One region of the Butyricicoccus sp. AM78-15b2TA genome, then DNA from elsewhere that is predicted to be linked to it. Evidence: predicted binding sites of a transcription regulator. Region 1 holds the regulator's gene; the other holds the start of a gene.

Region 1 (5,496 bases):
AGCGTTTGAAAACCGCAAGCTGGATATGACCAGCAGCGTCATCGAAGTGACCGAGGAAGGTACATGGCAGGAGAACAAGTGAGTTGAGCTGCTGCGAAACCGCTTTTTCGACAAATACAAGTGACTTTCTGACGAAAACAGTAATTCTGCTGAAAAAACGCAGAAAAAGGCTTGAACTTTTTCAAATCACTGCGGTGAAAAGTGCTTTGCAAAACCGATAGAATGTTGTAAAATAGAAGTGGTTTCGTGTATGCGAACACCACTTCTATTTTTGTTTTTTGGGGCACGGTGCGAGCTGCACCGTGGAGAAGGCTGTGGAAGCCGCAACCACCCATTCTGACGAGAATGGGGCGCGAAAGCGAAAGACTTTCGCGTCGGGACATAAAGGAGCGAAGGAAACACACATGGGTATGACAATCGCGCAGAAGATTTTGAAAGCGCACTTGGTAGACGGCGAAATGGCACTGGGTCAGGAGATCGGCCTTAAGATCGATCAGACGCTGACGCAGGATGCCACCGGCACGATGGCTTATCTCCAGTTTGAGGCGATGGGCGTCGATCAGGTCAAGACCGAGCGCTCGGTCGCTTACATTGACCACAATACCCTGCAGTCCGGCTTCGAGAATGCGGACGACCACAAATATATCGGTTCTGTCGCTAAGAAGCACGGTATCTACTATTCGAAGGCAGGCAACGGCATCTGCCATCAGGTGCATCTGGAGCGCTTCGGCGCACCGGGCAAGACCCTGATCGGCTCGGACAGCCATACGCCGACCGGCGGCGGCATCGGCATGCTGGCGTTCGGTGCCGGCGGCCTGGACGTTGCAGTCGCAATGGGCGGCGGCGCGTACTACATCCCGATGCCGAAGATGGTCCGCGTCAACCTGACCGGCAAGCTGTCGCCGTGGGTATCTGCGAAGGACGTTATCTTGGACGTACTGCGCCAGATGACCGTCAAGGGCGGTGTCGGCAAGATCGTAGAGTACGCAGGCGAGGGCGTAAAGACCCTGTCCGTACCGGAGCGCGCCACCATCACCAATATGGGCGCTGAGCTGGGTGCTACCACCTCGATCTTCCCGTCCGACGAGGCAACCAAGAAGTTCCTCGAAGCACAGGGCCGCGGCGACGTATGGGTACCGCTGTCCTCCGACCCGGACGCAGAGTATGACGAGGAGTACACCGTAGACCTGTCCGCACTCGAGCCGCTGGCAGCTATGCCGCACATGCCGGATAACGTCAAGAAGGTATCCGAGATCGGCGAGATCAAGGTAAACCAGTGCTGCATCGGTTCGTGCACCAACTCCTCCTACTACGACATGATGAAGGTCGCTTCCATCCTCAAGGGCAAGACCGTAAGCCCGGAGGTTTCGCTGACCATCAGCCCCGGTTCCAAGCAGGTATTCAATATGCTGGCGCAGAACGGCGCTCTGGCAGATATCATCTCTGCAGGCGCTCGTATCCTGGAGTGCGCATGCGGTCCCTGCATTGGCATGGGTCAGTCGCCGGAGTCTGGCGGCGTATCGCTGCGTACCTTCAACCGCAACTTTGAGGGCCGTTCCGGCACCCAGGATGCACAGATCTTCCTCGTATCTCCGGAGGTTGCAGCAGCGTCGGCACTGACCGGTGTGCTGACCGATCCGCGCACCCTCGGTGAGATGCCGGAGATCGAAATGCCCGAGCATTTCACCATCAATGATAACATGATCGTAAAGCCGGCCGAGAATCCGGCTGAGGTTGAGGTCGTTCGCGGTCCGAACATCAAGCCGTTCCCGCTGGGCAAGGCGCTCGAGGCATCCTACACCGGCAAGGTCGTTCTCAAGACCGAGGACAACATCACCACCGACCACATCCTGCCGGCCGGTGCAAAGCTGCTGCCGTACCGCTCGAACGTGCCGTACTACTCCAACTACTGCTTCATCAACGTCGATCCGGAGTTCCCGTCCCGCTGCAAGGAGCAGGGCGGCGGCGTGATTGTCGGCGGCGCAAACTACGGTCAGGGCTCGTCCCGTGAGCATGCAGCGCTCGTTCCGCTGTATCTGGGCGTAAAGGCCGTACTGTGCAAGTCCTTCGCACGAATTCACAAGGCAAATCTGGTCAACTCCGGTATCATCCCGCTGACCTTTGCCGATCCGGCGGATTACGATGCAATCAATCTGCTGGATGAAATCTCTCTGCCGAACGTGCTCGAGGAAGTGAAGAACGGCAAGCAGGTCACCGTTGTTTGCGGCGGCAAGACCTTCAAGGCCGACTGTGAGGTTTCCGAGCGCCAGCGTCACGCACTGCTTGCAGGCGGTACGCTGCTGTACGCACGTCAGCAGAGCAAGTAAGTCAAGACGTTATGCCGGCCGGAGAGCCAAGCGGGTTCTCTGGTCGGACTTGACAGGCATATTTTCTTTTGTTAAAATAATATCAATGGTGTAGGAGGACAAAACCATGTCTATCGACCAGTCTGTTCTGGATAAATTTGAGGCAGTTGTAGAGAGCCAGCGCAAGCGTATCATGGATATGAAGGAGCAGGACGATTTTATTGATTACTCCAAGCTGGACAAGCTGATCATCGGCGTGTGCGGCGGCGACGGCATCGGCCCGATGATCACCGGCATGGCCCAGCATGCGCTGGAGGTTCTGCTGGCAGACAAGGTAAAGGCCGGCAAGGTGGAGTTCCGCGTGATCGACGGTCTGACCATCGAGCGCCGTGCCGAGCTCGGCTGCGCAATCCCGCCCGACGTTATGGAAGAGCTGAAGAAGTGCCACGTTATCCTGAAGGGCCCCACCACGACTCCGCGCAAGGGTGATCCGTGGCCGAACGTAGAGTCCGCGAACGTTGCAATGCGTAAGGGTCTCGACCTGTTTGCCAACGTGCGCCCGGTAAAGGTGCCTGAGCTGGGTATCGACTGGACGTTCTACCGCGAGAACACCGAGGGCGGCTATGCTGTCGGTTCGCAGGGAGTACAGATCGACGACGATCTGTTCATCGACTTTACCGTAGCTACCTCGCAGGGCTGCGAGCGTATCGCTCGTCTGGCCTTCGACTATGCACGCAAGACCGGCAAGAATCGTGTTTCCTGCGTCACCAAGGCGAATATCATCAAAACCACCGACGGCAAGTTCCTCGATACCTGCCAGAAGGTAGCTAAGGAGTATCCGGAAGTACAGTTTGATGACTGGTACATCGACATCATGACCGCAAAGCTGCTCGACGACAAGCGCCGCCGTGACTTTAAGGTCGTTGTACTGCCGAACCTGTACGGCGACATCATCACCGACGAGGCCGCTGAGATCCAGGGTGGTGTCGGCACGGCAGGCTCTGCCAATATCGGCAAGCGCTATGCGATGTTCGAGGCAATTCATGGCTCTGCGCCGCGTATGGTACAGGAAGGCCGTGCAAAGTACGCGGATCCGTCCTCCGTACTGCGTGCAGCTGTTATGCTGCTTGAGCACATCGGTGAAATCGAACTGGCAAAGAAGCTCGACCGCGCACTTGATATCTGCATGGTAGAGGAGCACAAGGTTGTTGTTACCGGTCGTGATACCGGTGCAACCGCACAGGAATTTACCGATTATGTGCTGGATACCATCGCTAAGCTGTAATTTACACGAGAAATAGAATTTGAGAGAGGGAGAGGGTCTGTGGAACACAAGCAAGAGGTTTCCAAAGCGGTAATTCAGCGATTGCCTCGCTATTATCGGAATATTTGTGAGCTGAAGGCTGAAGGGGAGCAGCGTATCTCCTCCAAAGCACTGGCAGAGCGCATGGGACTGACCGCTTCGCAGATTCGTCAGGACTTTAACTGCTTCGGCGGCTTTGGTCAGCAGGGCTACGGTTATAATATCGACAAACTGCAGGAGGAGCTGGGTGCGATCATGGGTCTGCGGACCGGCCGCACGGCGATTCTGCTGGGTGCCGGCAACCTCGGTCGTGCACTGCTTAATAACTTTAACTTTTCTGCCAGCGGCTTTGAGCTGCTGTGTGCGTTTGACGCAAATCCGCAGCTCATCGGTCAGCGCTTTGGCGGCCATGAGGTACGCAGCGCGGATACGCTTGCGGAGTTTATTGAGCGCAACAAGCCGGATGTGGCGGTGCTCACCATTCCGCGCGGAGATGCCCCGCGTATCGCACACGGTCTGGTAGAGCGCGGTATCCGCGGTCTGTGGAATTTCACCGGCGAGGACCTTCATTTGGAGGGACTGGGCGTTCCGGTCGAAAACGTGCATCTATCGGACAGCCTGATGACACTGTGCCATCTGGTCGGCGCAGCAGACGAGGAAAGAGAGCAGAACCTGTAAAACGAAAGGGAGTATCTTTTGATACTCCCTTTTTGTGCGAAAAAGCCGCTATCCAATGGATGAGCGGCTTTTGTGTTACATTTTGTCCAGATAATACGGTGTTGTCTGGTACACATAGTAGTTGACCCAGTTGGTGTAAAACAGGTTGGCATGTGCCTTCCAGGTCACCAGTACGTCCTCGTTGGGATCATCGTTGCGGAAGTAATGGCGCGGCACCTCCGGGTTCATGCCCTTAGCCAGATCACGCTCATACTCCTTTTTGAGCGTGTCGGCGTCGTACTCGCCGTGGCCCAGCACAAAGATCTGACGGCCGTTCATTGCCTCTACGATGTGCACACCGGCTTCGTGCGACTCCGCGAGAATGGTCAGACGATCGTTTTTGCGGATGTCGGCGGCACGCACCTCGGTGTGGCGCGAGTGCGGTGCGCAGAAGATATCATCAAAGCCGCGCAGCAGCGGCTCCTTCGGCAGCAGAACATGGTGCTTGAAAATACCGGACATTTTTTCGGGCAGCATGTACTTCGGAATACCGTAGTGATAATACAGACCGGCCTGCGCCCCCCAGCAGATGTGCAGCGTGGAATGAACGTGCGTTTTAGTCCAGTCCATGATCTCGGTCAGTTCCTTCCAGTATTCGACTTCCTCAAACGGCATGGTCTCTACCGGCGCACCGGTGATGATAAAACCGTCATATTTCTGGTCGCGGATATCGTCGAACGTCTTGTAGAAGGTGAGAAGATGATCCTCCGGCGTATTTTTGGAATGGTACGTTTCGGTCTGGATCAGATCGACCTCGATCTGGATCGGCGTGTTGGATAAACAGCGCAGGATCTGGGTTTCGGTAATGATTTTCAATGGCATCAGGTTGAGTAAACCGATGCGAAGAGGACGAATGTCCTGTGTCGCGGCACGGTGTTCGGTCATAACGAAAATGTTTTCGCTTTCCAATACGGCGCGTGCCGGCAGACTGTCGGCTATCTTGATAGGCAAGCCGACACCTCCTTTTTCTCTTCACAAATCTTTATATAATATATTCAGTATAGCAGATTTACGGCGGTATCTCAAGGGTTTGCATAAAATGCAGAAAAATGAAAAATAGTTATTGACAAAACAGGGGGACGATGGTATTCTAAATAGGTTGTTTTCAAACAGCGGTTCAGCGTACCAAAAAGAATTTGAAAAAAGTTCTTGACAAACGGTGAAAAGTTT
Region 2 (5,496 bases), on a different contig from region 1:
CGTATCCGCCACACAGGCCGCCGATAAGCAGGAAAACAACCTTTACACCAAGAGCGACAAGGACCTGACCGATGCCGAGTTCGAGCAGAAATACGAGCTGCCGGAGAACTCGTGGTTCACGCCCGCAGTCCGCTATGTGATTGAGAACAACATCATGCTGCCGGCGGGTCATATCGACGGTAAAGAATATTTCCCGTGGTTCAATCCGGCGGAAAACCGCTGCACGGTTGCCGAAGCGATTTACAACAGTGCAAAGCTCGTTGACCCTGAACTGACTGCATCCTACGCGGGCATGGCCATCAAGGAAGCACCTGACTACAACCAGATTTATGAATCTGATCGTCCCGGCATGACATTCTGCTTTGAATCCGGCATTATGACCGGCGACAGCCAGCACTACCTGCGTCCCTATGACTCCATCTCCCGTCAGGAGTTTGCGGTAGTGCTGCAGCGCTACATTACGCTGCTCCAAAAGGCCGGAAAGATTACGGTTTCGACTGATACAAGTGTGAATACCGCGTTTACCGATGCTTCTTCGCTCGCTCCGTGGGCGAAGGATGCCGTTGCGTTCTGTCAGACCAACAAGCTGATGAACGGCGACAATCACGGCGCATTCAATCCCAAGGGACAGATTAAGTCGGTTGAGCTGGCACAGGTGCTGTACAACCTGTCTCAGCAGATCAAATAATGTGCAAAACCACCTGTTATCACTGATAACAGGTGGTTTTTCTATGTCTTTGGGGCGTCAATTTCACGTCACAGTTTTCAGTCAAAACGCGAATTATCAAAATACGGTTTATCTGCTATAATGCAGATACCGAGAGACAGCTTCCGCGAAAGAGGTAACAGCTCATGAAAAAACGCATTGCATTCCTGCTGATCGTTCCGCTGCTGTGCGTGCTGGCTGCAAGTCTGAACATCAGCTATATGCCGACCGGCGGCCTGCTTTTTGTCAGCAGCACGCCGGACGATGAACTCACTGTCTGGCAGAAAACCATGCCTGACGGCACCAAAATCGCCGTTTATAACAGCGAAACCTCCATCGTATATGCGAAATACCACGGTTTGGCATACACCATCACCGAGATTCAGAAGCCTGTGGACGGGCATTGGCTGCCGGAGTCCATTAAGGTCTACCGCGGTTCGTACACCTCTCCCGACAACACATAAGAGAACAGCCTCAGAGCGTGATTTTTGCACGCCTCTGAGGCTATTTTATTTCATTCCATGATAGAAAATTCAATTTCTTCGACGGTATAGCCGTCCTCGATGATAGTCGGTGCGCGGAACAGGTCATCCTCGAGCGTATGCGGCAAATGCGCCAGACACAGGTGCAGCACGCTGCCGCCGCCCTCTCTCTGCGTGAGCAGCAGCCGTCCGCCGTGCGCCTGCGCGATTTGATTGACGAGCGGCAGGCCAAGACCAAGCGGTGTGCCGCCGCGCACGAGCGCCCAGTAATCGTCCATCGAGGTGGTGCGCCGCCAGCCGGAAAGCAGGTCATCGAACTTCGCCGGATCCAGTCCCGGACCGGTATCGGCAACCGCAATCGTCACAAAATCCCGCGTATCAGTCAGCGAAACCGTGATTTCGCCGTCCTCCGGTGTTACGCGCAGCGCGTTTGTCAGCAGGTTATAGATTGCCGTACGCACCAGTCTCGCGTCAATGAGCGCGTCTGCGTGCTCCGGCACCTGTACGATGAATTTTGCACTGCCCGCAGGCGCATGCGTCTCAGCCTGCTGTACGGCATCGCGGCAGAGCGCTGACAGGTCGCAGCGCCGCAGAGAAAGCTGCTCGGTCAGCAGCGGGTCGTGCAGTAAATCCGAGTGCGTCAGCAGCCGGTACAGCCGCATACACTGCCGCCGCAGCCCGTCTGCCAATGCAGGATCCTCCACCTGCTCTGCCTCGGCCATCAAAGCACCCAGATAACGCGAGCTTTTGTCCTGAATGACCCGCAGGCTGCCGTCATAGGCGGCACGATCGCGCCGCAGATATGCCAGCAGTGCACCGCCGCGGTGCGGGATCATTTCGACCGTGTAGACCGTTCCGTCGATGTCCTCCTCTGCGGTGCAGGCAGACTGTGTATTTATGCACCGGAGCAGTATATTCCGCGTGCTGCCGCTCAGGAACGGATCCAGCTCCTCCATCGGGTGCAGACCGGAAAGCTGCTGTGCCGCGTCGCTGCACCGCTCGATACGCAGCGTATCGCTCACTGCGAACAGCGCCGCATGCCGCAGCTCGGTGCGCAGCAACAGCTCGCGGACTGCGTTGCCGTCCAACTGCGAAAAAAATGCGTCTTCCATCATTATCCTCCCAAAACACCGTGTAATTTTACCTTTGTACTGTGGGAAAGCTGCTGTCATTCTCGATCGTGTTTTCCTGCGTCCGGTATATGCTGCGCGGTATTTGGCATACTAATCTCTGTCTTCGCGGATGTGAAAAAACAGCACGGCGCGCGCTGTGCTTTTCTCATCCCGAAAATCGGGGGATTATACAAACCGAATCCCCATATTTTGTACGATGTGTTTATTATACCACTGCCGCTACTGTCATTGCAAAGAAAATTATACAAAAATACCGGGCAGAATGACAAAAAAATCACAAATATTACACCTTGCGGCAAACTGCGCATTTAGTGTATAATAAAAACATCAACAGAGAACTTCATCAAAACATTTAGGAGGAACACTGTAAAATGGGTATCAAAGTAGGTATCAATGGCTTTGGCCGTATCGGCCGTATGGTTTTCCGCGCTGGTCTGAAGAACCCGAACATTGAGTTCGTAGCGGTAAACGATCCGTTCATGACTCCGGACTACATGGCATACATGCTCAAGTATGACACCATGCACGGTCGTTACGACGGCACCATCGAGTATGATGACAACTCCATCACCGTTGATGGCAAGAAGGTTCAGTTCTTTGCAGAGATGGACCCGAAGAACATTCCGTGGGGCAAGGTTGGTGCTGACTACGTTGTAGAGTCTACCGGCGTATTCCTGACCAAGGAGAAGGCACAGGCTCACATCGATGGCGGTGCTAAGAAGGTTATCATGTCTGCTCCGTCCAAGGACGACACCCCGATGTTCGTAATGGGCGTTAACCAGAACACTTACACCAAGGATATGACCTTCGTATCCAACGCATCCTGCACCACCAACTGCCTGGCTCCGATCGCTAAGGTACTGGACGAGGCATTCGGCATCACCGAGGGCCTGATGACCACCGTACACTCTGCAACCGGCACTCAGAAGGTTGTTGACGGCCCGTCCAAGAAGGACTGGCGCGGCGGCCGTGCTGCTTGCGGCAACATCATCCCGTCCACCACTGGCGCTGCAAAGGCTGTAGGCAAGGTTTACCCGAAGCTGAACGGCAAGCTGACCGGTATCTCCATGCGTGTACCGACCCTGGACGTTTCCGTTGTTGACCTGACTGCTAACCTGGCTAAGCCGGCTACCAAGGAAGACATCTGCGCTGCTATGAAGGCTGCTTCCGAGAAGCCGCTGTCTGAGGGCGGCCTGAAGGGCGTTCTGGGCTACACCGAGGATGCTGTTGTATCTTCTGACTTCCTGGGCGACGAGCGCACCTCCATTTTCGACGCTAACGCTGGCGTTTACCTGACCGACACCTTCGTAAAGGTTGTTTCCTGGTACGACAACGAGTGGGGCTACTCCAACAAGCTGCTGATGCTCATCGAGCACATGGCAGAGGTTGACAACAAGTAATTGCTGCCCACTGGCGTATAAAATGTTTTCAAAAAGCTCTTGTTCTGCGGAACAAGAGCTTTTTTCTTTCTCTCCGGCTTGACGGCACAGGCATATCATGCTATACTTAGTTCAAATTTAGACTATCTATTTTTGAAGCAGGTGATATACATGAATCCCTATATGGAATTTACGCACAAGACCGATCTGGCATACAGCGCAATGTGCCGACCGCTGTGCCGCGAACTCAAGCTGACACAGACGGCGTTTGACATCCTGCTGTTCCTTGCCAACAACCCCGGCCATGACACCGCCAGCGACATCGTGGAGCTGCGCCGGATCAAGGCGAACCTCGTATCAGTCAACGTCAACCGGCTGGTCGAGGAGGGCTATCTGCGCCGCGAGAGCATTCCCGGCGACCGCCGCAAGACCCGTCTGATATGTACCGACAAGGCGCTTCCCATCATCGACCGCGGCCGCGCATTGCAGGCGCAGTTCATCGACCGTCTGCTCTCCGGCATGAGTGATGAACAGCGGCAGGCGTTTGGCGATGCCGTCGGTGTCATCGACCGCAATCTCGACCAGCTCTTGCAGGAGGTGCGCTGATATGACGATGCTTTTCACCGTGCTCGTCACGTTTTTCGCCGGCATGGGCGCTGGCCTCGGCACCGGCTTCGCGGGCATGAGCGCCGCCGCCGTTATCAGCCCCATTCTCATCACCTTTCTGCACATGGACCCGTATATGGCGGTCGGCATCGCGCTCTCGTCTGACGTACTGGCGAGCGCCGTTTCGGCCTATACCTACGGCAAAAACAAAAATCTGGATGTCAAAAACGGCCTGCTGATAATGCTCAGCGTGCTTGTATTCACCGTGGTCGGCAGCTATATCGCCAGCCTGCTCCCCTCGCGAACGATGGGCAGCTTCTCGGTGTTTATGACGTTCCTGCTCGGCGTGAAGTTCATCGTCCGTCCGGTCATGACCACCAAAGAGGCGATGATGAACGTGTCCGCGCGCAAACGAGCTGTGCAGTCCATTGTCTGCGGCGTGCTGATCGGGTTTATCTGCGGCTTCATCGGCGCGGGCGGCGGCATGATGATGCTGCTCATCCTGACCTCGGTGCTCGGCTACGAGCTGAAAACCGCCGTCGGCACCAGCGTGTTCATTATGACGTTCACAGCGCTCACAGGCGCGGCCTCGCACTTCGCCATTGGCGGAATGCCTGACCCGCTGATCTGGGCTCTGTGCGTGATCTTCACGCTCGTGTGGGCACGCATCGCTGCCGTGTTCGCCAATAAGGCCAGCCCGAAAACGCTCAACCGCGCCACCGGCGTGATTCTTGTCGTGCTCGGCCTTGCTGTTATGTTGTTCTCCAAAATCGCATAAACAAACCCCTTTCCGCTCTGTCGGAAAGGGGTTTTTCAGTTGAAAATTGAGAATATGGATATTTTTTTGCCTGAACACAAATTGGTGCTGGAACATGATGGGTACTATTATCACAGCAGTCTGGCGGCCAGAGAGAGGGCAGAACGGAAAGACCGCGCCCTGCGAGAGGCGGGATATCAGGTGCTTCGAATCTGTGACAGCCGGGAGCTATCTGAGCCGGTTGTATTGCAGAAGACGAAAATTCTGTATCGGTTTGATGAGCAGGACAGGCATCTTGACCAAATGATCGCCTCTGTATTTTGCTATCTTGATTTACCGCCGCTCGATTTTCATCACCGGCGGGATCAATATGCAATTAATCAAATGTATTTTCATGAGCGAAAGAAACGCACTCTGGCGGTAGAATATCCTG

What was found. The regulator Rex, encoded in region 1, represses fermentation and respiration genes when NADH is low (regulators of the CRP and FNR family bind a similar motif). The targets are predictions, from matches to a motif close to ATTGTTAANNNNTTAACAAT.
Region 2: the regulator Rex is predicted to act here: its motif matches at 2,583-2,602, upstream of gap (type I glyceraldehyde-3-phosphate dehydrogenase).

What each region holds. Positions count from the first base shown of each region.
Region 1 is NZ_JAQEHY010000016.1:48,434-53,929, forward strand. It holds gene PGS25_RS13035 (type III pantothenate kinase) at 1-82, shown strand, start outside; gene PGS25_RS13040 (aconitate hydratase) at 405-2,327, shown strand; gene PGS25_RS13045 (isocitrate/isopropylmalate family dehydrogenase) at 2,434-3,591, shown strand; gene PGS25_RS13050 (redox-sensing transcriptional repressor Rex) at 3,631-4,287, shown strand; gene metA (homoserine O-acetyltransferase MetA) at 4,363-5,277, opposite strand.
Region 2 is NZ_JAQEHY010000009.1:83,859-89,354, reverse strand. It holds gene PGS25_RS09820 (S-layer homology domain-containing protein) at 1-688, shown strand, start outside; gene PGS25_RS09815 (hypothetical protein) at 853-1,170, shown strand; gene PGS25_RS09810 (sensor histidine kinase) at 1,221-2,300, opposite strand; gene gap (type I glyceraldehyde-3-phosphate dehydrogenase) at 2,693-3,721, shown strand; gene PGS25_RS09800 (MarR family winged helix-turn-helix transcriptional regulator) at 3,872-4,306, shown strand; gene PGS25_RS09795 (sulfite exporter TauE/SafE family protein) at 4,308-5,084, shown strand; gene PGS25_RS09790 (zinc-ribbon domain-containing protein) at 5,124-5,496, shown strand, end outside.